Regions from separate parts of the Enterococcus sp. AMC1623 genome, predicted to be linked through region 1. Evidence: predicted binding sites of a transcription regulator. Region 1 holds the regulator's gene; each other region holds the start of a gene.

The links. The regulator NrdR, encoded in region 1, represses ribonucleotide reductase genes. The targets are predictions, from matches to a motif close to ACACNATATATNGTGT.
Region 2: nrdD (anaerobic ribonucleoside-triphosphate reductase) is a predicted target of NrdR. The motif match lies at 7,294-7,309, and genes of this name have one in related genera.
Region 3: nrdH (glutaredoxin-like protein NrdH) is a predicted target of NrdR. The motif match lies at 5,309-5,324, and genes of this name have one in related genera.

What each region holds. Positions count from the first base shown of each region.
Region 1 covers NZ_CM177096.1:1,017,906-1,028,078, reverse strand. The annotation lists gene polA (DNA polymerase I) at 1-2,525, shown strand, start outside; gene mutM (DNA-formamidopyrimidine glycosylase) at 2,540-3,373, shown strand; gene coaE (dephospho-CoA kinase) at 3,380-3,973, shown strand; gene nrdR (transcriptional regulator NrdR) at 4,117-4,587, shown strand; gene AC4BC7_RS05120 (DnaD domain protein) at 4,606-5,988, shown strand; gene dnaI (primosomal protein DnaI) at 5,988-6,914, shown strand; gene AC4BC7_RS05110 (hypothetical protein) at 6,927-7,346, shown strand; gene AC4BC7_RS05105 (tRNA (adenine(22)-N(1))-methyltransferase) at 7,420-8,118, shown strand; gene AC4BC7_RS05100 (Nif3-like dinuclear metal center hexameric protein) at 8,115-9,236, shown strand; gene pepT (peptidase T) at 9,252-10,173, shown strand, end outside.
Region 2 covers NZ_CM177096.1:3,258,186-3,268,358, reverse strand. The annotation lists gene AC4BC7_RS16040 (aldo/keto reductase) at 1-9, opposite strand, end outside; gene lplA (lipoate--protein ligase) at 70-1,074, opposite strand; gene AC4BC7_RS16030 (MBL fold metallo-hydrolase) at 1,087-1,827, opposite strand; gene AC4BC7_RS16025 (M42 family metallopeptidase) at 1,934-3,019, opposite strand; gene AC4BC7_RS16020 (SDR family NAD(P)-dependent oxidoreductase) at 3,116-3,904, opposite strand; gene AC4BC7_RS16015 (MerR family transcriptional regulator) at 3,946-4,323, opposite strand; gene AC4BC7_RS16010 (FtsX-like permease family protein) at 4,333-6,396, opposite strand; gene AC4BC7_RS16005 (ATP-binding cassette domain-containing protein) at 6,386-7,153, opposite strand; gene nrdD (anaerobic ribonucleoside-triphosphate reductase) at 7,398-9,587, shown strand; gene nrdG (anaerobic ribonucleoside-triphosphate reductase activating protein) at 9,600-10,173, shown strand, end outside.
Region 3 covers NZ_CM177096.1:1,632,544-1,642,716, forward strand. The annotation lists gene AC4BC7_RS08025 (helix-turn-helix domain-containing protein) at 1-379, shown strand, start outside; gene AC4BC7_RS08030 (IS3 family transposase) at 265-1,209, shown strand; gene yeiL (transcriptional regulator YeiL) at 1,546-2,199, opposite strand; gene AC4BC7_RS08040 (DUF6198 family protein) at 2,285-2,920, shown strand; gene AC4BC7_RS08045 (peptide ABC transporter substrate-binding protein) at 2,952-4,613, opposite strand; gene nrdH (glutaredoxin-like protein NrdH) at 5,404-5,628, shown strand; gene nrdE (class 1b ribonucleoside-diphosphate reductase subunit alpha) at 5,740-7,899, shown strand; gene nrdF (class 1b ribonucleoside-diphosphate reductase subunit beta) at 7,920-8,885, shown strand; gene AC4BC7_RS08065 (hypothetical protein) at 9,028-9,153, shown strand; gene AC4BC7_RS08070 (LysR family transcriptional regulator) at 9,197-10,090, opposite strand.

The sequences.
Region 1 (10,173 bases):
TTTATGCCTTCAACAATATGTTTGAAAATGTAATGGCTAAAGAGCAGCCAACGCATGTCTTGGTTGCATTTGATGCGGGTAACACTACTTTTCGTAATGCGATGTATGAAGAATACAAAGGTGGGCGTGCAAAAACGCCAGGTGAATTCAAAGAACAGATGCCGTATATTCGTGAATTGATTACAGGCTTGGGTGTCAAGCACTACGAATTGGATAACTATGAAGCCGATGATATTATAGGAACCTTAGCTAATCGTGTGGATGAAGAACAATTTGACGTGGTAATTTTAACAGGTGACCGTGATTTAACCCAATTAGCCACTGAACATATAAAAATCGATATTACAGTAAAAGGCGTCAGTGATCTTGAATCTTATACACCTGAACATATTGCAGAAAAATATGATGGTTTAAAACCTTTACAAATCATCGATATGAAAGGTCTAGCTGGTGATGCCTCGGATAACATTCCTGGAGTGACCAAAATCGGTGAAAAAACTGCAATTAAATTGCTAAAACAATATGAGTCAGTAGAAGGCATTTATGAACATATTGATGAAATGAAAAAAAGCAAAATGAAAGAGAATTTAATCAATGATCGTGAGTTAGCTTTTCTTTCAAAACAATTAGCAACCATCAATACCGATGCCCCTGTTGAGGTGAACGTTGATTCCTTAAAATATGAAGGCAAAGATTTAGATAAATTAGTGCCCTTTTATAAAGAAATGAATTTTAAAACTTTCTTAGAACGTTTAAATATCGTTGATGACCAAGAGATGGATGATATTTTATTTGAAGTGGTAGAAGAAACGACTCCTGAAATGTTTACCTCAGAATCAGCGCTATACGTTGAAATGCTAGGGGATAACTACCACATTGAAGATATTGTGGGGATTGCTTGGGGAACGAAGAAAAAAATCTATGTTGCCAATAACGAAGCTGTATTTGAAGATGCTGCATTCCAAGAATGGCTATTTGACGAAACGAAAAAGAAAAAAGTCTATGATGCCAAGCGTACCCAAGTCGCTTTAAATCGTTATATTGGCTGTCCAAAAGGCTTGTCTTATGATGTTTTATTAGCCGCTTATTTATTAGATACCAATGATAATAGTAATGATATTGCAGCTGTTGCGGCTCATTATGGATATACAGAAATTCAATCAGATGATGTGATTTATGGAAGAGGAGCTAAAAAAGGTCTGCCAGAAGAGGAAGAAGTCTTTTTTGCGCATTTAGCTCGTAAAATTGTTGCGATTGAATGGTTAAGTGAGAAACTAGTTGAAGAGTTGGAAGAAAAAGGGCAAACGCAACTCTTTTATGAGATGGAATTTCCTTTATCGAATATCTTAGCAGAAATGGAAATGACAGGGATCAAAGTGGATGGACAACGTTTGAATCAGATGAAAGGTGAATTTGCTGAACGCTTACAAGAAATTGAACAAAAAATTTATGCACAAGCAGGCGAAGAATTTAATCTGAATTCACCAAAACAGTTAGGCGTTATCCTATTTGAAAAAATGGGTCTACCTGTCATTAAAAAAACAAAAACAGGCTATTCCACAGCGGTTGATGTTTTAGAACAGCTAAAAGAACAAGCTCCTATTGTCGAAGATATTTTAGTTTATCGCCAAATTTCGAAGATTCAGTCAACCTATGTTGAAGGATTATTGAAAATGATTCAAAGCGATGGAAAAATTCATACACGTTATGTACAAACGTTGACACAAACAGGACGTCTAAGCTCAGTCGATCCAAACTTACAAAATATTCCTATTCGTTTAGAAGAAGGTCGTAAGATTCGTGAAGCATTTGTACCAAGAAAAGAAGATTGGGTAATTTATTCTTCCGACTATTCCCAAATTGAACTACGTGTGTTGGCTCATATTTCAGATGACGAGCATTTAAAAGCGGCCTTTTTAGAAGGACAAGATATCCATTCAAGTACAGCGATGCGCGTTTTTGGCATTGAAAAAGCTGAAGACGTCACTCCCAATATGCGTCGCCAAGCCAAAGCAGTTAATTTTGGAATTGTTTATGGCATTTCTGATTATGGATTATCACAAAACTTGGGCATTACTCGAAAAGCTGCTCAACAATATATTGACACTTATTTCGAACGTTATCCAGGTGTGAAAAAATACATGGAGACAGTAGTTCGTGAAGCTAAAGACACCGGCTATGTAGAAACCTTGTATCATCGTCGTCGGTATTTACCAGATATTAATTCACGTAATTTTAATTTACGTTCATTTGCAGAAAGAACGGCCATTAATTCACCAATTCAAGGAAGTGCCGCCGATATTTTAAAAATTGCGATGATTGATTTGAATCGTCGGATGAAAGAAGAAAAATTAGAAGCAGCGATGCTTTTACAAGTACATGATGAATTGGTTTTTGAAGTTCCAGAATATGAGTTAGAAAAATTAAATCAACTTGTAAAAGAAGTGATGGAGACAGCTGTTTCCTTACATGTACCATTAATCACTGACAGCAGTTGGGGAAAAACATGGTATGAAGCAAAATAAAGAGGTGAAAAGCTTTGCCAGAATTGCCAGAAGTAGAAACTGTTCGCAAAGGGCTATTGCATTTAGTTAAGGGAAAAACGATTGAATCTGTCGAAGTTCGCTGGCCACGAATTATTGAATCGCCCGAGATAGAAACTTTCCAAAGAAATTTGGTTAATCAGACGATTGAAGATATTCAGCGTCGAGGGAAATTTTTAATTTTTAAATTCACGAATTTTGATATGATCTCACATTTGCGTATGGAAGGTAAATATGAATTTGACCCTGATATGCAAGATATGCTTGATAAGCATACACATGTCATCTTTAATTTTACGGACCATTCTCGCCTTTTTTATAATGATGTGCGTAAATTTGGACGAATGGTTTTGGTGCCTAAAGATGAGAGTAGCCAATACAAAGGAATTAAACAATTAGGTCCAGAACCTCAACCAGATGTCTTTTATTTGGAAACTTTTCAAGAAAAATTAAAACGATCGGCTAAAGCGATTAAGCCACTTTTATTAGATCAAAAACTAGTCACCGGTTTAGGAAATATTTATGTAGACGAAGCACTATGGGAAGCCCAAATACATCCTGAAACGCCAGCAAATGCATTAAACGAAAGTGAAACAACCCGCTTGCATCAAGCGATTATCGATGTCTTAGCTAGAGCTGTGGAAGCAGGGGGAACGACGATTCGTTCTTACGCTAACGCACTAGGAGAAGCAGGCACTTTTCAAGTATCACTAAATGCTTATGGGCAAACGGATTTACCTTGTCCACGTTGTCAAACACCGATTGTTAAAACAAAAGTCGCCCAACGTGGCACCCATTATTGTCCAACTTGTCAGAAGCGGAAAGGATGAGTGCTGATGGGCATGGTTTTAGGTCTTACAGGCGGTATTGCTACAGGAAAAAGTACCGTTGTGAACATCTTTCGTGCATATGGCTTTCCGATTGTGGATGGGGATGTGATTGCACGAGAGATTGTTGAACCCAAACAAGCAGGTCTACAAGCGATTGTCTCCGTCTTTGGAGAGGATATTTTGTTAGACAATGGTCAGTTAGACCGTAAAAAATTAGGTAATATTATTTTTTCTGATGAAGAAAAACGTCGCCAATTAGATGCGTTATTAGATCCTATTTTACGACAAACAATTACTCAACGTATCCGTGGATATCGAGAGGAACCCTTAGTAATTGCAGATATTCCGCTATTATTTGAAGCCCATTATGAAGATGAAATGGATCAGGTTGCCGTGGTTTATGTTCCTGAAGCTGTTCAATTAGAACGTTTAATAAGACGAGATGACTTAACAAAAGCACAGGCGTTGCAACGAATAGCTAGTCAACTATCAATTGAAGAGAAAAAGCAACGGGCGGATATTGTGTTTGATAACCAAAATTCACTGGAAGAAACAAAAAAGAAAGTTAAAAACTGGTTAAAAGCACAAAAATTTATTTAAAAAGATTAAAAACTCTAGAGTTTTCTAGAGTTTTTTCTTGTCTATTCTGTCAGAAGAACTGATAAACGTGTTATAATATAGAAAGAAATTTAATTTATTCATTCAGTAAATTTAAAATAAATAAAGATAAATGGGGTGGAAATATGCACTGTCCAAAATGTCATCATAATAATTCTCGTGTTATTGATAGCCGTCAAGCCGATGACGGTCGTGCGATTCGCCGTAGACGCGAATGTGAAAACTGCGGCTTTCGTTTTACAACGTTTGAACGATTAGAAGAAACACCTCTGTTAGTCATTAAGAAAAATGGCGCGCGTGAAGAATTTAATCGTGAAAAAGTATTACGTGGTTTAATTCGTTCTGCTGAAAAACGTCCAGTAGCGATGGAGCAAATGGAACAAATTGTCGATCATGTAGAAGCTAGAATTCGTGAGCGAGGCGAAAATGAAATACCTTCAACTTTAATTGGTGAGTATGTTATGGAAGAATTAGTCAATTTAGACGAGATTGCTTATATTCGCTTTGCAAGTGTCTATCGTCAATTTAAAGACATGTCGGTATTCTTAAAGGAACTACAAGACATTGTTGATAAAGCAAAAGAAGCAAATAAGTAATTTAAAGGAGGGGCTTTTGTGAAGACCGCTTGGGATGAAGTCCAACCAAATCATATTTATCAAGTGTTCAAGAGCCTGCCTTTAACAAAAGAAGGCAATGATGGTTTATTATACCTCTACCAACCAATTATTGGTGCACAAGCTTTGGCTCTGTATTATGCATTATTGGGTGATGAGGAAGATTCGTTTGAAAATGACTTTGCGCACATTGATATGTTACATGCATTAAATATCGGTTTGCCAGATTTTTTACATGCTCGTAAACAATTAGAAGGTATGGGATTGCTTTCTGTTTTTATGAAAGAAGATGTAGAGTTTGGTCGAATGTTTTTATATCGCTTAGAAGAACCATTACATCCAGAAGTGTTTTTTAAAGATGAAACATATAGTTTTTTGCTATGGAGTGCAATTGGGGAGCGAAAATTTAATCAAATGGTTGAACGTTTTAAGCCTAAAAAGCTCGATGTCTCTAACTATCAAGAAATTACGTGTCGCTTTAAAGATGTGTATGGCTCAATTAACGAAGAATCATTTATGCGCAAATCATCAAAATTAGAACAAGTGGCACAAGTCTATGATGTGAATAAAAACAATGGTATTCAGCTTGATGCTTCTCAAATTGATTGGGACTTTTTACTTAACTTAGCTGAGAAAAAATATATTTCACGTACAAACTTTACGACATCCTTTAATCATCAATTAGTTCTTTACCAAAATCTCTATGGCTTTGATGAGATGGAATTAGTTGACTTGATGACGGAAGCAGTATCTTTTATTGACGGTAAAGTGAATGAAAAAGAGCTTGCTAAGGTTGTAGCACGTCATACAAAGCAAATACCACAAAAAAAGACAGGGATTTATGTTTCAAAAGATGCTGAAACTCGTCGCTTCAATACATTGCGTCAGTCGGGATTTTCTGAACAAGATATCGGTTTAATTCAGATGAGTGAAGCGACAGCACCAGCTGATTTTTTACAAGCAATCAAGCAAGAAAAGCATAGTTTTGTAGCGGATTCAGAAAGCTGGTTGTTGAAATCATTGATTGAGAAAAGTCCGCTAGCCAATAGCGTCATCAATGTTTTGATGCATTATGTGCTAGTGGTACAAAACAATAGTTCATTACAAGCGAGCTTTGTTAATCGAATTGCAACCAATTGGTCCGAAATGGGAATTAAAAGTCCTGAAGAGGCAATTAAACATGTTCGACAACTGGTTAAAGAATCTAAAGAAGCCAAAGAAAAACGAGAAACCCAACGAACCAATTACCGCAAACCGATTCGTAAAGAAACATTACCTGACTGGGTTGATAATCCAGTTGAAGAAGTGGAAGATTCCGAAAAACAAGCAGCAATTAATCAACGATTGCAAGAATATTTACAACGCAAAGAAGGTGAAAAATGATGGAAGATGTAGGTAAAAACTTAAATCGTCTATTAGATCAAAAAAATTATCGGACACGCTTTGAAGAAATGATGCAAGAAGTTTTACAAGACGTCGATGTGCGTAATTTTTTAGATCTGCATAAAAATCGTTTAACCCAACAAGATATTGAGCGTAGTTATGCAAAACTTTATGAGTTTGTTCAAGAAAAACGTAAATTTGAGTTAAATGATCCAGCCCAAATTGCACCGGGATATGAGCCTCAGTTGATGTTAAATTTTCATTCAGTCGATGTGACGTATATCCCAACTGAAGAATTATTAGCTAGAAGACATCAAGAAGAAGTGCGTAACCGCGTGCAAGCGTTGAATATGCCAAAAGACATCCAAGAAGCTCGTATTGCTACCTATGAAGGAACTGCTGGACGTGGTGAAGCATTAATGGCAGCAATTGATTTTATTGAAGCGTACAAAGAAGAACCAAAAAATTTTCATAAGGGCTTGTACTTAGCCGGCAGTTTTGGTATTGGCAAAACCTATCTTCTAGGGGCAATTGCTCGTGATTTAGCAGAAGCAGGTTTTTCATCGACGCTGTTACATTTCCCTTCATTTGCTGTTGAAATGAAACAAGCAATTGGTAAAGATCAAGTCGCTGAAAAAATGGAAGCTATCAAAAAAGCGCCGATTTTAATGTTAGATGATATTGGTGCGGATGCCATGAGTAGCTGGATTCGGGATGAAGTATTTGGTGTGATTTTGCAATATCGGATGCAGGAACAACTCCCAACGTTTTTCACCTCTAACTTTACCATGTTAGAATTGGAAAAACATCTGTCTGTTACGCAACGTGGTGAAGAAGAACCATTAAAAGCTAAACGTATTATGGAACGTATTCGCTACTTGACCAAAGAGGTTAGCATGAGTGGGCGTAATCGACGAAATCAATAGAGGTGAAACCAAATGAAGAACTGGCTACTAGGTAGTCTTTTAGGATTAAGTTTAGTCTTTGTGGCAGGCTGTGGTACTCAAAATGCTACACCTGAAACAAAAGAAAGTACTGAGAGTAGTGAAATAATGGAATCACGAACTATTTTTACAGGAACATTGACAGAGCATCTTGAAGAATCAGCAATGGAAGATGACAGTGTCTTATTGTTTTTAGAAAATGTGGAATCAATTGAAGACCCTGAAAATATTGTTGACATTTTTATTCAGCATGGGGTCGGTATCAATGTGAAAACCAAAGATATTGCTTATTGGCGGGCGTGGCGCAAAGGAAGTAAAGTAGAAGTAACCTTAAAGGGACTTCCAGCAACCACAGCGTCAATTCCACCACAAGTTGCTGGAAATGCAATTGAAAATATTACCTTATTACCATAAATATTGAGTATTCTCTTGAATATGGTGTTGTGCCATTTTTAAGAGAATTTTTAGTGAGAAAAGAGGAATTTTAATGAACGAACAAGAATTATCACGACGCTTAGCACGTGTTGGTTCGCATGTTCCCCAAGATGCACGATTAGCAGATATTGGTTCAGATCATGCCTATCTACCCGTAGCGTTGATGTTAAAAAATAAAATTACATTCGCGGTAGCCGGTGAAGTTGTTAGGGGGCCTTTTCAATCAGCTGAAAAGCAAGTCCGTAAAAGTGGTTTAACAGATCGGATTGTTGTCCGTTTAGCTGATGGTTTAGAAGCGATTGAAGTGAATGATGAAATTAACGCAATCACCATTGCCGGTATGGGAGGGACATTAATTCGCTCAATTTTAGAAAGTGGTAAAAATAATGGTCGAATGAATGGTACTGAACGTCTCATCCTCCAACCAAATATCGGTGAGAAAACATTACGGGAATGGTTAGCACAAAATGACTATGCAATTATTGAAGAAGAAATTTTAGAAGAAAACAAAAAGACGTATGAAATTATTGTTGCCGAAAAACAGAAACCTACGACCTATACTGAGCAAGAATTATTTTTTGGTCCGAAATTATTAGAAGAAAAAAATGAGGTTTTCTTCCAAAAATGGCAACGTGAACTAACTGCTAAAGAACGTGTGTTAAGTCAATTAGAAAAAGCTGAAGAAAAACCTTTAGAAAAAGTTGAAGAAATAAAAATGCAACTTGCTTGGATTAAGGAGGTTTTGGCATGAGCCTTTCAGCCAAAGAATTTATTCATCGCTTTGAAGAATATTGTCCTTTATGGTTAGCAGAAGAAGGCGATCCAGTCGGTTTACATATTGGAACATTAGACCGTGAGATTCAACGTGTGATGATGACTTTAGATGTTCGTCCAGAAGTTGTGGAAGAAGCAATTGAAAAAAAAATTGACTTGATTATAGCTAAGCATCCGCCTATTTTTCGTCCTATTCAGCGTTTAACTGAAGATGATTTACAAACAAAGATGTATATTGATTTATTACGTCATAACATTTCTGTTTATGCCGCACATACAAACATGGATATCATCGAAGACGGACTAAATGATTGGTTTTGCGAAATGTTGGGTATTCAAGTGACAAATTATTTGAAAAAAACACATGAGATTCACTTTAAAAAATTAGCTGTGTATGTTCCTGTTGAAGCAAGTGCAGCGATGCGTCAAGCGTTAGGTGATGCCGGTGCAGGAACACAAGGGAATTACCATCATACGAGTTATTCGTTGATTGGTACGGGACGTTTTACGCCAACCGAGGCAGCCAATCCAGCGATTGGTTCAGCAAATAAAGCAGAGCAAGTACAAGAAGCCCGAATTGAAGTACTTTACCCTGAGACAATTCAACAACAAGTATTAGCAGCGATGTTTTCTGTTCACCCTTACGAAGAGCCTGCCTATGATATTTTAACGTTGGACAATCCACCACAAACATTTGGATTAGGTCGTGTGGGGAAATTAGCCCAGCCAATGTCGATTGATGCCTTTACACAAAAAGTGAAAGAAGTTTTTCAATTAGATGGTTTGCGGTTGATTGAACCACAGCAACCTAAAAAAATGATTCAAACAATTGCCATTTGTGGTGGTTCAGGTGGTAATTTTTATGGAGATGCATTAAAAGCTGGCGCAGACGTCTATATTACAGGCGATGTTTATTATCATACAGCGCATGATATGCAAACAAATGGGTTGACAGTTATCGATCCTGGTCATAACATTGAAGTTGTCTGTGTACCAAAATTCATAGAAAAAATGGAAGAATGGAAAAAAGAACAGCAATGGGATATCGAATTTATCCCATCTGAAACAAATACCAATCCTTTCCAATTTAGATAAGAGGAGTAATGTCAGATGTACGAAAATTTATTACCACGTTTTTTACGTTATGTAACAACAGAAACACGTTCAAATCCAGAAAGCACTACAACACCTTCAACGCAAACGCAAGTTGCTTTTGCGCATACATTGAAAAATGAGTTAGAAGAATTAGGTTTATTTGATGTCCATTACAATGAAAAAAATGGGTTTGTCCTAGCAACTTTACCAGCAAATACCGATAAAGAAGTGCCAGCAATTGGATTTATCGCACATATGGATACAGCTGATTTTAATGCGGTCAATGTCAATCCACAACTTATAGAAAATTATGACGGTGTGTCTGATATTCCATTGGATAAAGATGGGAAATATGTCTTAACTACCGCAGATTTTCCTAATTTAAAGAATTACACGGGTCAAACATTAATCACTACAGATGGTTCTACCTTGTTAGGTGCAGATGATAAAGCAGGGATAGCAGAAATTATGACAGCAATGGAAATTTTGTTAGCTAATCCATCAATTCCACATGGTGAAATTAAAGTGGCATTCGGTCCTGATGAAGAAATCGGGGTTGGCGCTGATAAGTTTGATGTAGAAGATTTCAACGTTCAATTTGCCTATACGATGGACGGAGGTCCAGTAGGTGAATTACAATACGAAACGTTCAATGCAGCACAAGCAGATATTACTTTTTATGGTAAGAATGTTCATCCTGGTACAGCAAAAGATACCATGATTAATGCACTACAATTAGCAATCGATTTTCAAAATCAATTGCCTGCGGACGAAGTTCCTGAAAAAACAGATGGCTATGAGGGATTCTTCCATTTAATGGGATTATCTGGTTCTGTAGAAGAAGCGAAAATGAGCTACATTATTCGTGACCATAACCGCGAAAAATTTGAAGCACGTAAAAATCTAATTACAGAAATTCAAGAAAAAATGAACCATC
Region 2 (10,173 bases), 1.2 Mb from region 1:
TTTTACCATTTAAGCTTCCTCCTATTAAAAAAATCTGCAACAACAAATTGTTTTTGCAGATTTTCAATATTAATAAATTAATTCAAATAAATCGTTTGTTTCAATGTTCCCAAAATATTTTTTCACATCGATAGCATCAACGACTTCTTTTAACGCATTTTTTTCATATTTTGTTCCTACTAAAGCATCTTCTACGTCTTTTACTTCTCCTAAACCAAAGAAATCACCATAAATTTTCGCATCAGTAATTTTGCCTTCTGCAACATTTAAGCGCACTTCAATAGAACCAATTGGGAATCGTTTACGACGTTCAATGTCAAAAGCTGGAGATTTTCCATAATTCCAATCCCAGTTCGCATAATATTTTTCTGAGATTGCTTTGACTTTTTCCCAATCATTATCAGTTAAGGTATACGTCTTGATAGCTTCTACTGAATCGACACCAAAGATTTTCAATAAGATTTCTTGACTGAATTCTTCCGTTGTCATCTCTTGATTCTTTTTTGGTAGGAATGGTTTGATATTCGTTACCCGTGAACGAATCGATTTGATGCCTTTTGATTCAATTTTGTCTTTACGAACTTTTAAGGAGTTCACCACTTCATTTACATCGCTGTCAAACATGATTGTACCATGCGCAAACATGCGGCCATTTGTAGCATACATCGCATTTCCAGAGAACTTCATGTCATTGATGACTAAATCATTACGACCTTTTAGTTGTGCCCCTTCAACGCCCATATCATGTAGTGCTTGAATAATTGGCTTCGTTACTTTTTCAAAATCGCGGAATGAATTGCCATCATCAGGCATGATGAAACTAAAGTTTAGATTTCCTTCATCGTGATAAACTGCCCCACCACCACTAAAACGGCGAACAACATGGATTCCATTTTCATCCACATATTCTTTGTTAATCTCTTCAATCGTATTTTGGTTACGACCAATGATAATTGATGGTTCATTGATATAAAAAAGTAAAATCGGCTCGTCAATAGCCATTTCTTGCAATAAAAAAGTTTCAATCGCTAAGTTTACTCGTGGGTCTCTTAAATCATTTGGTACAAAAATCATGCTTCGTTCCTCCTAAATTTCAAAAGTTTTCCCTACTTTTGCTAATTCGACAGGCACTTCATGCTGCGCTGCTGCACTTGCTTCGGTGCGTAATTGTTCCAAATCACCGAATTGAGGTAAATGAGTTAAAACTAATTTTTTCACCCCTGCTTGACGTGAAATTTCTCCAGCTTCTTTAGAAGTAAAATGCGCAATATGATTTTCATTACCTTCAAACAGATAGGTATCTGCTAAAAATAAATCCGCATCTTTGGCAAAATCAACAAAACTTTCTAAATAACCAGAGTCACCAGTAAATACAAATATTTTACCTGTACTATTTTCTACAAACCGCATTGCGTAACAAACGACAGGATGAATCGTCTTCATAAATGTAACAGAAAAAGGTCCTAAGTTCAACTGTTCTACTTTTAGATAATCATGTCCTTCTGAAACATTCGGTAAGGTCAAGCGAGCAAACTGTTCGGCATCTTCTCCATGACCATAAATCGGTAGAATTGGCCGTTCTTCTGTTTTGGGGAATAATTGCCAATAATGTTGTAGCACACCTAAATCAGCCACATGATCGGGATGATAATGACTGAGAATCACTGCATCTAAATCTAATGGATTAAACACTTTTTCCAGTTGAATCAATGTTGCACTTCCCGCATCAAGCAGTAGATTATAACCTTCTGATTGCAATAAAAAACTCGTTGTCCCTTCCCCATTATAAGGATATGCGCCAAGGCAACCTAAAACTGTTAGTTTCATAAAAATTCCTCCTCACCTTTTGTCCTTAGTGTAAACGTTTCGCTAACGACACGCAAATAAAAAATAGAGTGAAAAACCTATCAAAGGATTCTCACTCTATTTTTATTTAATAACTTCTTAACTCATTCACTTTTTTATCATCTAAGCGACGAACTACTTCTGTCACTAATTTAACCGTATTTAAATAATCATCTTCATGAATGATGGATGTATGCGAATGTAGGTAACGTACAGGGACGGTAATTGCAATTGATGGAACGCCATCTCTAGTTAAATGCATTTGTCCTGCGTCTGTTCCACCACCTGTAATGACGGTATATTGGAAAGGAATCTCTAACTCTTCAGCAACGTTAATAACAAAGTTCAATAATTTTTTATGTGGAATCATCGAGGCATCAAAAATTAACACTTGCGGTCCTTTACCCAGAACAGAATCTGCTTCTTTCGGTGTCATTCCTGGTGTATCCCCAGCAGTACCCGTGTCTAAAGCAATTGCGATATCAGGATTAACTAAGTGCGTACTTGTACGAGCCCCACGTAATCCGACTTCTTCCATCACGTCACTTCCAGCAAACAAGCAATTTGGATGGCCTTCATTGGCTAAGTTTTCTAATACACGTAAAGAAACAGCAGTCCCCACACGATTATCCCATGCTTTGGCTAATAAGAATTTACTGTCATTCATCCGTTTGTATTCGATATATGGCGTAATCATATCACCTGGTCGGATGCCCCAAGCTTTTGCCTCTTCTTCGCTTGATGCCCCAATATCAATAAACATATCTTTGACATCATACGGTTTTTTACGTGCTTCCATTGATAGTACATGTGGTGGTTTTGAACCAATAACGCCGTGAATTAATTTTCCATCTTGCGTTTTAATTTCTACTTGTTGCGCAAGCATGACTTGGCCCCACCAGCCACCTAATGTTTGGAACTCAATAAAGCCTTTTTCAGTAATTTTGGTGACCATAAAACCAACTTCATCCATATGACCAGAAATAAAGATTTTAGGACCGCCACCTTTTCCAGAATGTTTCGCAATCACGCTCCCTAAGCCATCAAAGAAAATATCCTCGGCAAAATCTTTGGCATAGGCTTTAAAAACCTCCCGAACTTCTTCTTCGTTGCCAGGTACACCACGAGCAGAAGTTAAATCAATCAATAGTTGTTCCTCTTTTTTTTCTAACATCACATACGCTCCTTTTTTTATACTACAAATTAAGTATAGCACGCATCCAATGAAAGAACAGAATAGCTCGGTTATGTCTCAATTAATTTTTTCTCACTATTTTTCTTTGGATAGTTGTTGATTATTTTTGCTAGTACCTGCATAAGAAAATTTATGATCACTTAAGACGAAAGTAAACGTTTCTCGATCAATCGAACCCACAATACTATCACTATCGTAGAGTTGCATTAAGAACTGCGCCATCTCTTCACTGTCATGGTATCTTGAAAAGGCTTGGTCATAATTATATGTTGTCGTGTTGTTGGCGACCTTGCCAAATTCCGTTTTTGTTGCTGCCGGCGCCAAAACCTTCGCTTGTAGTGGTGAATTTGACGCACGTAATTCTAAAGCCAAACCTTCTGTAAAAGAACTAACATAAAATTTTGAGGCACAATACGTTACCGCCGTTGGAACGATTGTATAACCACCAGCTGATGAAATATTAATCAATTGCGTCTGTGGTTGCTGTTGGTATTTTTGTACGTACAGCATGGATAAAATCGTGAGCGCCTCTACATTGAGTTGCAATAAGGCAGATGTACGCCCAATGGATTGTTCCTCCACCATTGTGTAATAACCAAAGCCCGCATTATTAATCCAAGCTTCAATAAAATAGCTGTCTAATTGCTGAAATAGCTTTTCTAGTTCGGCAACTTGCGTTAAATCAAATGGATGCACCACAATATCAACCTCTGGACAAGCCTGCTGAATTTGTTCTTTCACTTCTAGTAATTTTTCTTCACGACGAGCGATTAAAATGACATTTTTTCCTCTTTGGGCAAAAGCTCTCGCTGTAGCCGCCCCAATTCCGGAGCTAGCTCCTGTAATAACAATGTACTTTTTCATGAATTTCTCCTCCTTAATAACTTAAGGATACGAGCTGGAGTTTACTCCATGTCAACTATTTTTTCGTGATAGATAGTTATTTTTTTTGCTAAAAATGCTAGATGTTCATCAATTTCGTGTCGCTGTTTTTCAAGAAGTTGTTCTTGTTTATAAAGCAATTGTAAACGTTCGTTGATTGTTTCATCTCCTTGGTATCGGAGTTTCGCGTATGTTTGAATGTCGCGAATAGGCATGCCAATTTGTTTCAGACGTAAAATAAACAGTGTCCATTCATAATCGTTTTCTGTATAGATACGTTGATTTTGTTGATTGCGCCTTGGTTTAAGCAATCCTTCTTTTTCATAATATCTCAACGTATCCACGCTCAAATGAACACGTGTTGAAAAAGCGCCAATTGAATATTCTTGTTGATTTTCCATAAGTTACTCCTATTCTTCTACAATCCGCAAATAAAAATTTGTCGTTAAAAAATAAGCTGATGTAAAGATAAATATGGTAATGAAACAAAAGAGATACGCCACCCAATAATTAGCATCTTGCACTAATTTGGTGAGCATATAAATCGCAAATGAGCCATGACTTGTGGCAAGCAACATTGTTGGAAAGAAAATCCAGGCATTTTGCTGGTAAACCGCACGATGTAACGCTTTTTTTGGAAGACCAATTTGCTGTAGTAATTGATAATTTTGTTTTTCTCGTCCAGCTTCAAAAAACTGGCGAACCATTAAGGTACTCGCTGTAGTAATCAACACAATCATCCCGACAAAAAGCGTGACATACAAGAAAATGCCTCCTTGACGTCGATCGGCACGTACATTAGGATAACGACTTGTTTGATTTAAACGACTTACACGTTGTCCTTCTGAATCTTCAGAAATATCATCATCAGTAGCACGTTGAATATCGCCTTTTAATTGCCCATTCGTATATTCATACTGGTAGCTAATATCATTGCCCCAGTCTGTAGGTAATTGAGAGACATATGTTTTTTGAAATTGCTCTTCATCGTATCCAGTCGCATTCAAATAAACCAATTGATAATCTATCCCCTCTGCCTGCTGATAGAGATTGTCAGTTACCACTAATAAATTCGAACCATAACGCAACAAACTATCCCCAATTAAATTGGAATAACGCTCACTGAGATGAACGTTTATACCATTTGGTAAAGTTATTTTCTGCTCAGCTTTTGTCAACAATCGTTTGTTCATCATCGCCGTATTCAAATCAATCATCACCGCCTCGTCTGTTTTGTCTAAATTGACTGCGGGTAAGTGGGGAATCATCGTCCGAATTTCATTGTAGCTTTGTTCAGAAATCAAATCAAAAAGAGCAATCTCTTCATAGGTTTCCTCATCTAAAAATTGAATCGGACGTAATGAATGTGTACCGACTACTTTTAAAGGGACGATAGTTTTTTGAGTAATTTCTCCGCCATTTTGTTGAAGTAATTCTTCTAAACGCGTAGATTCTTCGACAGTAATTTGAAAGTCAACTGGTTGACTTAAATCCGTGTACCGATAAGACATGGCAAAAATACCAATTGCTCCACCAATCAATGAAATGGCAATGCCCACAATAACAGAAATCAACGAAAGGGTTCGCCAGCTTTTTGACAGCAAATGACGCGTATGATTCAACGTAAAAAAACGTAACTGACGATAGCTAAATGCACGCCATTTGGTTGATCCATCTAATAAAGCTTGTATACCATAGGCAAAAAACAAATACGTCCCGAAGACGCACAAAGAAAAAATGAACAACGGTACCCATAACACAGAAGAAAAGTCCTCGGTTTGTTGAATGTAACTATTTAGCACGTCAACAAAATTTACTGCAATGTAGTAACCAATACTAATCAATAAAACACTAAATATGCCAATTAAATAGGCACTCCAACGAACTGTTAAATGCCGACTAGCTATCACTCGTTTAGGCTGAAACAAGTCAATCAATTGTTTTTGCCAAATCAACCACATATTTTGCAACGAAATTAAACTAATGGCGACAAAAAACATCACTACAGTTGTTAACACAGAAGCCCATGAAATAAAGAAACGACTTTCAATGTTTAAATCCATAGCTTTGATTAAAATCATCGCAAAAAATTTTGAAAAAACAATCCCCATAATGATTCCCACAAGCAGAGAAAAAACGTTCAAAACCACCCCTTCAATTAAAAATTGAAAAATAATACGTGATTTTCGTAGCCCAAACAATTGATACAACCCAATTTCTTTTTGTCGTTGCTGGATAAAAAATTGGTTAGCGCCTAGCATAAAAAACAACACGACCATGGCAACAAATACATTCCCTAACGTCAATACACCTTCAATTTGAATATCTTGTCTAGCACGCAAGGTTAGAGGCTGATCGTATGTCATCGCACTAAATGAATAAAAAATCATCACGGCAGTTGTCATGGATAAGAAATAGACAACATAATTCCGCGTTTGACGTAAAAAACTACGCCAAATAATTTTAAAAAGCATTCCGACGACCACCTCCTCCGATTGTCGCCTGCATATCAATCACTTGTTCAAAAAATTCTTTACGGGTCCCGCGACGAACAACTTCAGCAAAAAACACCCCGTCTTTAATAAATAAAATTCGATTACAATAACTCGCAGTAAACGGATCATGGGTCACCATTAAGATTGTCGTGTCATTGTGTAAATTGACTTCACTTAAATAACGAAGCAATTCTGTTGCTGATTTAGAATCCAAAGATCCAGTCGGTTCATCTGCAAAAATGACGGACGGTTGTGCAACAATCGCTCGTGCAGCAGCGACTCGCTGCTTTTGCCCAATAGATAACTCATCTGGATACCGATTTAACAAATACGAAATACCTAATAAATCGGCCACGGTTTGTACGCGTTGCTCCATTTCTGTGCTAGATAATTTATCAATCGCCAAAGGTAATAAAATATTGTCCTTACTGGTGAGTGTATCCAATAAATTAAAGTCTTGAAAAATAAAGCCGATTTTTTGACGGCGAAAATCACTTAATTCATTTTCTTTCATACGGGTGATATCTTTGCCATCAATATAGACCGACCCCATCGTTGGTAAACTGATGGAAGATAAAATATTCATCAGGGTGGTTTTTCCCGCTCCACTCGGTCCCATAATTCCAACAAATTCACCTTGATCGACACTAAAAGATAAATTATCTAATACCTTTGTTTGATTAAAGCGGGTACCATATGTTTTTGTTAAATGTTTGACATCGATTATTTTTTTCACGATTCTCGCCTCTTTTCTCTCTTGTATCTTAGCATATTTTCAATTAATTCTCTAAAATCTAAAAATAAATTTTATACATTTTGTGTAAAATAAAACAATGAAACTCCCTACTCTCACCTAGCTTATGCCACCCTCTGCATATACTACATATAGTGTATAAACAAAAATAAACAACTATATATAGTTGAAATCCTTCTTTTTTTATTTTATTATAGAGAAGAAGCAAACAAAGGAGTGACACAAAATGACGGCAACTAAATTAAAAGATGAACAATATTTCTCACCAGCAACTACGGTTGAAATACAAGTCATTAAACGCGATGGACGGACCGTAACGTTTGACGATCAAAAAATTTATAACGCCTTGGTCAAAGCCAAACAACAAGTGCAAGGGACTCTTTCACCCATGGACCATCAGCAAGTACATTATCTTGTAACTAAAATCAATCATGAAATTGAGGCGCGTTTTCAAAAAACGGTTAAAATTTATGAAATCCAAAATATCGTTGAACATATTCTGTTACAACAACATGATTATGCGCTCGCTGAAGAATACATTCGTTATCGGACACAACGTGATTTCGAACGAAGTCAGGCAACCGACATTAATTTTACAATTGAAAAGCTAATGAATAAGGAACAAAGTGTCGTCAATGAAAATGCCAATAAAGACAGTAATGTGTTTAACACACAACGTGATTTAACCGCAGGAATTGTTGGCAAATCAATTGGTTTAAAGATGTTACCTCCTCATGTCGCAAACGCACATCAAAAAGGCGATATTCATTATCATGACTTGGATTACCATCCTTATGCCCCAATGACAAATTGTTGCTTAATTGACTTTAAAAAAATGTTAAACGAAGGCTTCAAAATGGGCAACGCTGAAGTCGAAGCACCTAAATCTATTCAAACAGCAACTGCGCAAATTTCACAAATTATTGCTAACGTGGCTTCTAGTCAATATGGCGGTTGTTCTGCCGATCGAGTGGATGAACTTTTAGCGCCTTTTGCTGAGAAAAATTATGAAAAACATTTAGCAGATGCCCAAGAATGGATTGCAGGTGAAGAACGTCAAATAGCTTTTGCTCGTAAAAAAACTAAGAAAGACATTTTTGATGCCATGCAAAGTTTAGAATACGAAATCAATACGTTGTTTACATCAAACGGGCAAACACCCTTCACTTCCCTGGGGTTTGGTTTGGGGACAAATTGGTTTGAACGCGAAATTCAACGAGCTATTTTACAAAATCGAATCAATGGTTTAGGTAGCGAACATCGAACAGCTATTTTTCCTAAATTGATTTTCTCTATCAAAAAAGGCATAAATCTTCAACCACAAGACCCTAATTATGATATCAAGCAATTGGCGTTAGAATGTGCAACGAAACGGATGTATCCTGATATTTTAAATTACGATAAGATTGTGGAGTTAACAGGGAGCTTTAAGGTGCCTATGGGCTGCCGTTCTTTCTTACAAGGCTGGAAGGATGCAACTGGGCAAGAAATCAATGTTGGGCGGATGAATCTAGGTGTAGTCACCCTAAATTTGCCCCGAATTGCCCTTGAAGCACAACATGATCAAGCAAAATTTTGGCAGCTTCTAGAAGAACGCCTGCAAATTGTGAAAGATGCACTCGTATATCGAATTGAACGCTGTAAAGAAGCTACACCAACAAATGCACCTATCCTCTATATGCACGGCGCGTTTGGCAAGAAACTTGCACCCAATGATGCTGTAGATGAATTATTTAATCATCGTCGTGCGACGGTTTCTCTCGGATATATTGGATTATATGAAGTTGCTGCGGCATTTTATGATGGCGAATGGGAAGCTAATCCCCAAGCTAAAGAATTCACGTTAGCGATTTTACGTGCCTTAAAAGACCATGCAGATGATTGGGCTGAAGAATATGAGTATCATTTTAGTGTTTATTCGACACCAAGTGAAAGTTTAACCGATCGTTTTTGCCGTCTAGATACTGAAAAATTTGGCGTGATTGAAAATATTACTGACAAAGAATATTATACAAATAGCTTCCATTATGATGTTCGTAAAAATCCGACACCTTTTGAAAAACTAGATTTCGAAAAAGATTATCCGTACTATTGTAGCGGTGGCTTTATTCATTACTGTGAATACCCCATTCTACAACAAAATCCGAAAGCCTTAGAAGCGGTATGGGATTATTCTTATGATCGTGTTGGCTATTTGGGAACCAATACACCCATTGACCATTGCTATGAATGTGGGTATGAAGGAGATTTCAAACCAACCGAGCGTGGTTTTCAATGCCCGCAATGTGGCAATCATGATCCAAAAACCTGCGATGTAGTAAAACGAACATGCGGGTATCTAGGCAATCCACAAGCACGCCCAATGGTACATGGACGCCACAAAGAAATTTCTGCACGTGTTAAACACATGAAATAAGGACGTGATAATATGAGAAATCCACAGCCCAAAGAATGGTGCAGTGAAGACTATAGTCAACAACGGATTGCTGATTATAAGCCGTTTAATTTTGTCGATGGTGAGGGAGTTCGTAATAGTTTATACGTCAGCGGTTGTCTTTTTGCTTGTGAAGGTTGCTTCAATAAAGCCGTACAAAATTTCCGCTACGGTACACCGTATACTTTGGAATTAGAAAATCAAATTATTGCAGACCTCTCTCACGATTATGTTCAAGGACTTACTTTATTAGGTGGCGAACCTTTTTTAAATACGGCTGTTTGCCTCCAATTAGTTCAACGCGTTCGGGAAACGTTTGGAACGAAAAAAGATATTTGGAGTTGGTCAGGATATACATTTGAAGAACTTTTGCAAGAAACTGATGATAAATTGGCTCTATTGCAACAAATTGATATTTTAGTTGATGGTCGTTTTGAATTAAGTAAACGTAATCTCAATTTACAATTTCGTGGTAGCAGCAATCAACGAATTCTTGATGTTCCCAAATCATTAGCAGCTGGTAAAGCAGTGATTTGGGAAAAATGTATCGATGCCGAACAACAATATG
Region 3 (10,173 bases), 610 kb from region 1:
TCCTGTTCAATTTAAATTAAATACGATACAATTTATGTTAGACACAGGTGCTTCTTATCAGGAAACGACTGAACAATTCGGATTAAATAATCCTTCATTAATTTATCGTTGGATGAAAGATTTTAATTCTCAAGGGATAGAAGGCTTGAAACCAAAATCAAAGGAGCGACCTTCTATGACTAAGAAACTAAATAAACAAACGAAAAAGGAAGAAAACAAGTTCACACGTGAAACGGAGTTAGAACGAGAGAATGAACTACTGAGATTAGAAATTGCCTATTTAAAAAAGCTGAGAGCTTTTCGGGAAAATCCGAATGTCTTACTCGAAAAGCGCAAGCAAAATGGGCATTCGAACTTAAAGAAGAAGGGTTCCGATTAAAGGATATTATCCTAGTTGTGGGAATTCCCGAAGCAACCTATCACTATCATGTCAAGAACTTCGGAAAAGAAGATCTGGATATCGAACTAAAAGAACGCATTACTCACCTATTTAAGGCGTTTTATGAACGTTATGGATATAAACGGATTACAGACGAGTTAAAGAAATTAGGATACTGTATTAATCATAAAAAGGTGTATCGCATTATGCGAGAGCTAGGATTAAAGTGTGTAAAATTCATGCGAAAATCCCGTAAATACAATTCATATAAAGGAACTACTGGAAAAATAGTGAAGAATCGATTGTCACGTCGGTTTAGTACACCTATCCCATTTCAGAAACTAGTAACTGACATTACGGAATTCAAATGTCTAGGGGAAGAAAAGTTGTATTTAAACCCTATTCTTGACCTATATAATGGAGAAGTGATTGCGTTTGGAATTAAGAAACGCCCAACATTAGATTTAGTCATGGAGCCACTAAATGAAACAATAGAGATAATAAAGAATCACGCAACCTACCGTACAACTATCCATTCGGATCAAGGTTGGCATTACCAACATAATAAATGGGTAAAAACATTAAATAAAAACAATGTATTCCAGAGTATGTCACGTAAAGCAACGTGTGCAGACAATGCTTCGATGGAGAATTTCTTTGGCATATTAAAACAAGAAATGTATTATGGAGAGAAACTAGTCAGTTATGAAGAATTAAAACGACGAATTAAAGAATACATCTACTGGTATAACCACGTACGATCAAAAGTAAAATTGGCTGGACTGAGTCCGGTCGAATACCGAATTCAATCCAGCCAATCAGCTGCATAATAAAAACTCTAACTTTTAGGGGTCGCCACCCACTCCTCCGAAAAGTGAACTCTTTTGTAACTAACTGGATTAATAATTTGTTGGCAAATTGTTGGCATTTTTATTCCGACCAATTTTCATCAACTAGAATCCTTTGATATCAAGGGTTTTAGTAACACTCCAATTCAGTAGGTCATGCGATTAAGAGTCTGCTGCTCTACCAACTGAGCTATACCCCCGTAAAATGACAATGGATTGCTTAAAAGTAATCAACATTCATTTAATACTTTACTATCTTACACCTGCTTATTTTAAAATGCAACGGTTTTTCATTATTTCTTTTAGAGAAAATCATTTTTACTGAACAAGTTGTGTACGATAGTTAACTAATGCTTCTCGATGCAGATAATAATAGCCCTGCTTTTTATCAATATAGCCCATTTCTCTTAGCTGTTGCATCGTATATAACAAATGACGATAGCTCACACCGAGATATTCAGCAATTTCCGTTTGTTTTTCTTCGTAACAATCGTCAATGGAAATTCGCAACAATAAATCAATGAGACGTACCATCAAAGGATACATTTGATTTTCAGTAAAATGTTCTACTCGCAATAATAACTTCAATCCGATATAACGACTGATTTCTTGTAAAAAGATTGTGTCATTCATTAATATTTTACGCGCAGCAGAGATAGGGATTGCTAAGCAGTTGACTGTATTTCTCGCGATGACATTTTTGGTATGTTCTTCTGCTTGAATTAACGTTAGTTCACCAATAAAGTCCTCCGTTTCTAAAAATTGAACAATCATATGTCGACCATTCTCCTGACTTTTCAAAATTTTTGCTTTTCCTTCTAAAATATAAAATAAATAGTAAACATCCTCTTCTTCTTTTTGAATAAACTCGTTTGATTCAAATTGAAAAATATAAGCATGTTTTTTAATCCCCTCTGGAAAACATTCCGGTAAATTAACATTTGATTGATTCGTATACAATAATTTTTTCATCTTTTTCTCCTAAACATGAGATATCTCATATAGTTCTTCTTCAGTTTAGCATATAATGACTACAACACAACAAAGGAGGAATACAATGAAGTTTAAAACCGTTTCGCAATCGCTTATTTTCTATTTTATTAGTGCTTTAGGTATCAGTATGACCATCAAGGCAACGATTGGCGTGAGTAGCTTTAATTCGCTCAACACGGCGTTATCTGGTGTCTTATCATTAAAAATTGGCACGATAACCTCACTCATCAACATTGGTTTTTTATTGGTTTGCTGGGGAATGGATACACAAAAAGATAAAAAACAATATCTTCTTATGCTATTTTCTTTAATCAGCTTTGGTGAAGTGATTAATTTTATGTTGTATTATTTATTTTCAGATATTACTTTAATTTCTTATGGTTGGCGTTTATTTTTCTTTGTTTTAGGAACCATTATTGGCGGGATTGGCACTGGACAAGTCTTACGATTAGATTTGTTAAAATTTCCAATTGAGAATTTTTGTTTACTCATTTCGGAGCGTACAAAAAATAGTTTTGCTTTTTATCGCTATAGTATTGATGTGAGTTGTGTGATACTCTCACTCCTCCTTTCCTACTTGTTTTACTTACCATTATTTGTTCGTGAAGGGACGATTATTAGTTTATTTTTACTTTCAGGTTCGATTGGTTGGTCACGCAATCTTTCTCTCATCCCACAAAAAAATCGCCCCCAAAACTAGACAATCTAGCTTTGGTGAGCGATTTATTTTTTTACTCTTCAATATAAGCCCATTTGTAATCATGAGAAGCGCCTGCACCGTGAGAAACAATATTTTTCACTTTTTCAGCGCGTAAATGTGCTTCTGCACGTTGATATACTGGAATAGTTCCCATATCTTCAATTAAAATATTTTCTGCATCTAACAATGCTTGCCAACGCTCGGCTGGTTGCGTTGCATAAGTTGTTGCAGCATCTTTAACTGCTTTGTCATAGTCTTCGTTGCTCCAACGGCCACGGTTATAAGCATTTCCTGTTACAAATAAATCAGTGAAGCTACTTGGGTCTGCATAGTCAGCTCCCCAACCACCAAAAACAACTTCAAAGTCACCAGCATTTGAACGGTCTAAACGAACACTAAATGGTACGTTAGTCATACTAACATCTACACCATCCAAAGTCTCATTCCAAACACCTTGAACATATTCAGCCGCTTTCTTCACAGAATCCGTATCATCTGAAAGTAATTCAAAGCTTAATGAATCAATTCCTAATTCTTGTTTGGCTTTTTCCCAATATTCTTTCGCTTTTTCAACATCATATTCTGTATTATTTGTTGTTTCTTCAACAAAATCTTTGCCTGTATCTGGATTAAATGACATGTTTTGCGGAATCAAACCAGTTGAAGCTTCCGAACCATCACCTAATACTTGTTTAACTAATGCTTCACGATCAATTGAATAAGACAATGCTTTACGTAAGTTTTCATTGTTAAATGGAGAGTCTTTCTCTCTTTGGTTCATTTCAATATAGCTTGTACGTGACTCTTTTAATGTAACAAATTCTGGACTATTTGTATTTTGTTGTGCTAATTCACCTGTTAAGATAACATCATCTAACTGTCCATCTTGGAATAAATTCAAACCAGTTGAAGATTCTTTAACGACAGAGACATTAATTGTTTCTAACTTAACATTTTCTACATCCCAATATTCTGGATTTTTTTCATATGACCATTCTGTATCTACACCAGGTCCATCAAAATCGCTTAATGTAAATGGTCCATTATAAACAGCAGTATCGCTCTTCTTCGCATAATCTGCACCAAATTCTTCTACTGTTGCTTCATGTTGTGGGAAGAATGATGGGAATGCTAATAGATAATCAAAATACGGTGTTGCTACAGCTAACGTAATTTCTAATTCATAATCTCCCACAGCTTTAATTCCTAAGTCTGTTGCTGGTTTCTTCCCATTAATAATATCTGTCGCGTTGTCTACTACTTCATAAAGATACGCATATTGAGAACCTGTTTCAGGATCGACTGTACGTTGCCAACCATAAACAAAATCTGCAGCAGTTACTGGATCACCATTTGACCATTTAGCATCTTCTCTTAATTTTAATTTATAAGTTAAACCGTCTTCACTAACTTCTGCTAACTCTGCAGCTGCGGCTGGTTGTGGCTTATTTTCATTATCTAAACGATATAATCCTTCATATACATTGTTTAAAGCAGTGAAACTAATTGTATCGGTCGCAATTGATAAATCAGCGGTAGGCATTTCTTGTAAAACAGCTAAGTTAAATACTTGTTCTGCTTCTCCTGTTCCTGTCTTAGCACTGTCATCTGTTTTAGACGTTCCACCTGTTGTACAAGCGCCTAATAAAATAGCACTCACCAATAATGTTCCTAATAATTTTTTCTTTTTCATAAATCGTCCCCCTAATCTATTTCTAACTTGATGTTAATTTTATTAGAATATACTGAAAATTACAATCTTTTTTTAACCAAAAACGCCATTTTTTAAAAATTAAATTAGAAAAATGCTATTATAACAACATTTCAACTCATAAAATTATTTTTCATTTTATTAAAATAATGGATTAAATGATTAAATCTCCCTCATATAAGTTCCGCTTTAATACAAACGAGTCACAGATTAAACACCTAAGTCTCGCGTAAATTTTGAGCCCCACTAATTGTTGAATACTCTGAAGACACTGTTCCACAAAACAGTTCTCCATTCATGTAATTGACTAAATTATTTCTCTACCAATCATCGTGTTTAGAAGATTTTATTTTTCTAAAAAAATTTTTATTAGATTCAGGTTGTCGTTAGCTACAATAGAAACAATCCATTATCTGAAGCAGAACCAGAGACAAAAATTCTTTTACTAAAAATAAATGCTATCGCTAGTCGGCACTAAGCAAAAAAGATGGCCAACAGATGACTCTTTTTTATTTCACTTGTGAATTTAAAAACTTTAGAGAAATTCTTTTTACTTTTTACTTTTTTTCAGCTACAATATATAAAGCGTGTTTCTCTTTAAACCCCACTATTCATCACACTTAATTATAAAAAGACTTTTAAAAAACCACAACAAATAGTGTTTCCAATATTCACAAACACAATATATAGTATTTTTTCATTTGACTTCTTTCTCAGTTCATTATACTATTTATATACATTAATTAGTTCAAGCAACGAGGAGGAAATATATATGAACATCAAATTATTCTCAAAAAACAACTGCATGCAATGCAAAATGGCTAAACGCTTTTTAGCAGATAACAATATTAGCTTTGAAGAAATCAATATCGACAACGAGCCTAATGCTATTGATTGGTTAAAAGAACAAGGTTTCCAAAGCGTTCCTGTAATTACATCTGATGCGACAACTGTTGTCGGTTTCCGTCCAGATCAATTACGCCAATTAGCAAGCTAATTTTCGTTCCAAAGAAAATCAGATTTACCTTGGATTTGTCCGTCACCTGTGACTAACAAGTCCATTTTTTTATGAAATATTAAAAATATAGAGATAAGGTTGTGTATATGAATGAGTTTAAAAACGTTAAAAGACGTCACTTACTTCAAGTTAAATAATGAAATCAACCGTCCAGTTAATGGACAGATTCCATTACACAAAGATCAAGAAGCTCTCGTAGCCTTCTTCAAAGAAAATGTCGAACCAAATACCAAAAAGTTTGCTTCAGTCACAGAGAAAATTGAGTATCTGATTGCTAATGATTATTTGGAAGAAGCGTTTATAAATAAGTATACGCCTGATTTCATCGAAAAATTATACGCCTTTTTAGATGACCAAGAATTTCATTTCAAGTCATTTATGGCTGCCTATAAATTCTACTCACAATATGCTTTAAAAACCAATGATGGTACGGAATACCTAGAAAGCTATGAAGACCGTGTTGCGTTTAATGCCTTGTACTTTGCAGATGGCAATGAAGAATTAGCCCTTTCTTTAGCGGACGAAATGATTCATCAACGTTACCAACCAGCAACGCCTTCTTTCTTAAATGCTGGAAGAAAGCGTCGCGGTGAACTTGTTTCTTGTTTCTTAATTCAGTTAACAGATGATATGAATTCTATTGGTCGTGGAATTAACTCTGCGTTGCAATTATCTCGTATTGGCGGCGGTGTAGGGATTACTTTATCTAACTTACGTGAAGCAAGTGCTCCTATTAAAGGTTATGAAGGTGCTGCAAGCGGCGTTATGCCCGTTATGAAATTATTTGAAGATAGTTTTAGTTATTCAAATCAATTAGGTCAACGTCAAGGTGCTGGGGTTGTTTATTTAAATGTTTTCCATCCAGATATTATTAGCTTTTTATCTGCTAAAAAAGAAAATGCAGATGAGAAAATTCGTGTAAAAACATTATCATTAGGCGTCCTTGTTCCCGATAAGTTTTATGAATTAACACGTAAAAATGAAGATATGTACTTATTCAGTCCATATAGCGTTGAAAAAGAATACGGTGTCCCTTTCTCTTATGTTGATATTACAGAAGAATACGATAATTTAGTTGCTAATCCACGTATCCGTAAAACAAAAATACGTGCACGCGATTTAGAAAATGAAATCTCTAAATTGCAACAAGAATCTGGTTATCCTTATATCATCAATACAGATACTGCGAACCGTGCAAATCCCGTATACGGTAAAATCGTCATGAGTAATTTATGTTCTGAAATTTTACAAGTCCAAGAGCCTTCTGTCCTAAATGGGAAACAAGAATATGAAGAACTAGGTACAGATATTAGCTGTAACTTAGGTTCATCAAATATCGTTAACTTGATGGAGAGCCCTGATTTTGGTAAATCGGTTCGTACAATGACACGTGCATTAACTTATGTAACAGATGCATCTGATATTGATGTTGTCCCTTCTATTCAAAATGGAAATCGTTTAAACCATACAATTGGTTTAGGTGCGATGGGACTACACACTTATTTCGCTAAAAATCAAATGGAATATGGTTCTCCAGAATCAATTGCATTTACAGATATTTATTTCATGCTATTAAATTACTGGACATTAATGGAAAGTAATGTCATTGCCAAAGAACGTGGTGAAGTCTTCCATAACTTTGAAAAATCAGATTATGCAAATGGTCGTTATTTCGAAAGCTACATTCAAGCGGATTATCAACCAAAATCAGAAAAAATTGCCGCCCTTTTTGAAGGAATTCAAATTCCAACTAGTGCAGATTGGCAAGCTTTAGCTGATGCGGTTAAAAAAGATGGTCTTTATCATCAAAATCGTTTAGCAGTAGCACCAAACGGCTCTATTTCTTATATTAACGATACAAGTGCTAGCTTACATCCAATCACTCGTTTAATTGAAGAACGTCAAGAGAAGAAAATTGGGAAAATCTATTATCCTGCTGCGCACTTATCAAATGATACAATTAGCTATTACAAATCAGCTTATGACATGGATATGCGTAAAGTTATTGATATCTACGCAACAGCACAAAAACACATCGATCAAGGCATGAGCTTAACTTTATTCATGCGTTCTGAAATTCCTGAAGGTTTGTACGAATGGAAAGACACAAGTAAACAAACAACTCGTGACTTAAATATTTTACGTCATTATGCTTTCCATAAAGGGATTAAATCTATTTATTATATTCGTACATTTACTGACGATGCAGAAGAAATCGGCAGCAATCAATGTGAAAGCTGTTCAATCTAGTTCAAAGAGGAGGCCTTTTCATGGCAAACACTTATTATAAAGCAATTAACTGGAATGAAATCGAAGACGTTATCGATAAGTCCACTTGGGAAAAATTAACCGAGCAATTCTGGTTAGACACACGTATTCCTCTATCTAATGATTTAGACGACTGGCGTAGTCTTTCCGATCAAGAAAAAGAAATGGTTGGACATGTTTTCGGTGGTTTAACTTTATTAGATACAATCCAATCGGAAAGTGGCATGGATCAATTAAAAAAAGATGTCCGTACAACTCATGAAGAAGCAGTTTTAAATAATATTCAATTTATGGAATCTGTTCATGCGAAAAGCTATTCATCAATTTTCAGTACTTTAAATACCAAAAAAGAAATTGAAGAAATTTTTGAATGGACAAATACCAACGAATTTTTACAAAAAAAAGCAGAAAAAATCAATGAAATCTATAAAAATGGGACTGCTTTAGAGAAAAAAGTGGCGAGTGTTTATCTAGAGACTTTCTTATTCTATTCTGGTTTTTACACACCGCTTTATTATCTAGGAAATAACAAACTTCCCAATGTGGCAGAAATCATTAAATTAATTATCCGTGATGAATCTGTTCATGGAACATATATTGGTTACAAATTCCAATTAGGCTTTAATCAATTGCCTGAAGACCAACAACAAACATTAAAAGATTGGATGTATGAACTGCTCTTCGAATTATATGAAAACGAAGAAAGATATACCGATCAATTATATGCTGAAATTGGTTGGGCAGATGAAGTAAAAACTTTCTTACGCTACAATGCCAATAAAGCTTTGATGAATTTAGGACAAGACCCTCTCTTCCCTGATACAGCAAATGATGTCAATCCAATTGTCATGAATGGTATTTCTACAGGGACAAGTAACCATGACTTCTTCTCACAAGTAGGAAATGGTTATCTATTAGGAACAGTTGAAGCTATGCAAGACGATGATTATTTAATCGGAATGGATTAATTATTTTAGACACTGAGGTCGTTTGACTTCAGTGTTTTTTTATCTAACAATTTTGTTCGTTTAGATTCACTTCTTTCGATGGTTGACTCTTTTTATTCGCGATAAACTATTCGTAGAATAAATGATAAGGAAGTGTCGCTTGATGAAAAAAATGACAAAGATCTTTATTGCTGGTTCCCTATGTTTCGGAGTTGCTTATTTTGTTTATAACAACGTGATGCAGCCACTCAATGAAGAAGCCACCCAAGAAATCCTCTTATACAAATAATTACGCCGTTTTTAGCAATATACACCAAAAAGAGCCAAATTTTTTATGTTTGGCTCTTTTTTTGTTCGAAATAATTGGTGGCAAATTTTTTAAAGCCTTGCGTAATCGGTGTTTGATAACGATTTTTCAACCAAGATAGCCAAATTGTTCGCTGACAAGTGGGTGAATCAATCGTCAAAAGTGGTAACGATTTTTGATGTTTGTTTTCAGTCCAAGATTGCGGTACAAACGTGACTCCAAAACCAGCATGAACTAGCTGAATAATAAAGTCAAAACTTTCAATTTCAAAGGCAACATCTGGGTCAAAACCAGCTTCTCGACAAAATAATTTCGTCATTTCTCCAAATGCATAATCACTTGTCACACTAATAAACGGTTCTTCCGCTACTTCACTTAGATGAATATTTTTTCGATGGGCTAATGCATGATTCGGTGGCACCGCTAAATAAATTTCTTCCGTTAATAACGGCTGGCAAGCTATCTCAGGGTGACGAATGGGGGTATAAAAAATACCTAAATCTACTTCTCCATCTAATAATTTCGCTGCTAATTCTTGTTGCTGTGTAATGTGTGCAATTTTAAATCGTCTTGTGGGATGCTGTAAAAAAAATTCTTGGAATAACTCTTGTAAAAACTTTGAAGAAGATGCCCCAATCGTCACACTGTTTTCTTTGGTTTCAATTAAATGTGTGAGCTGATATTTACTATAATCTAGTTCACGAAAGATACGTTCAACTGAAACTAAAAAAATGGTGCCGTATTCGTTTAATTTAATCCGTTTCCCTACTCGATCAAACAATTTCACCCCTAATTCTGCTTCTAAATGGGCAATCGATTTGCTTAGTGAAGGTTGAGCGATATGTAATTCTTCAGCTGCTGCCGTCATATTCTCTAAGCGAGCAACCACTTGAAAATACCTTAATTGTTTTAATTCCATATTTTCTCCTTATAGCTAAAAGTAATAAATATATAATTTATTATATATTTCAACTAATAAATAGTCGATGCTATAATGAAAAA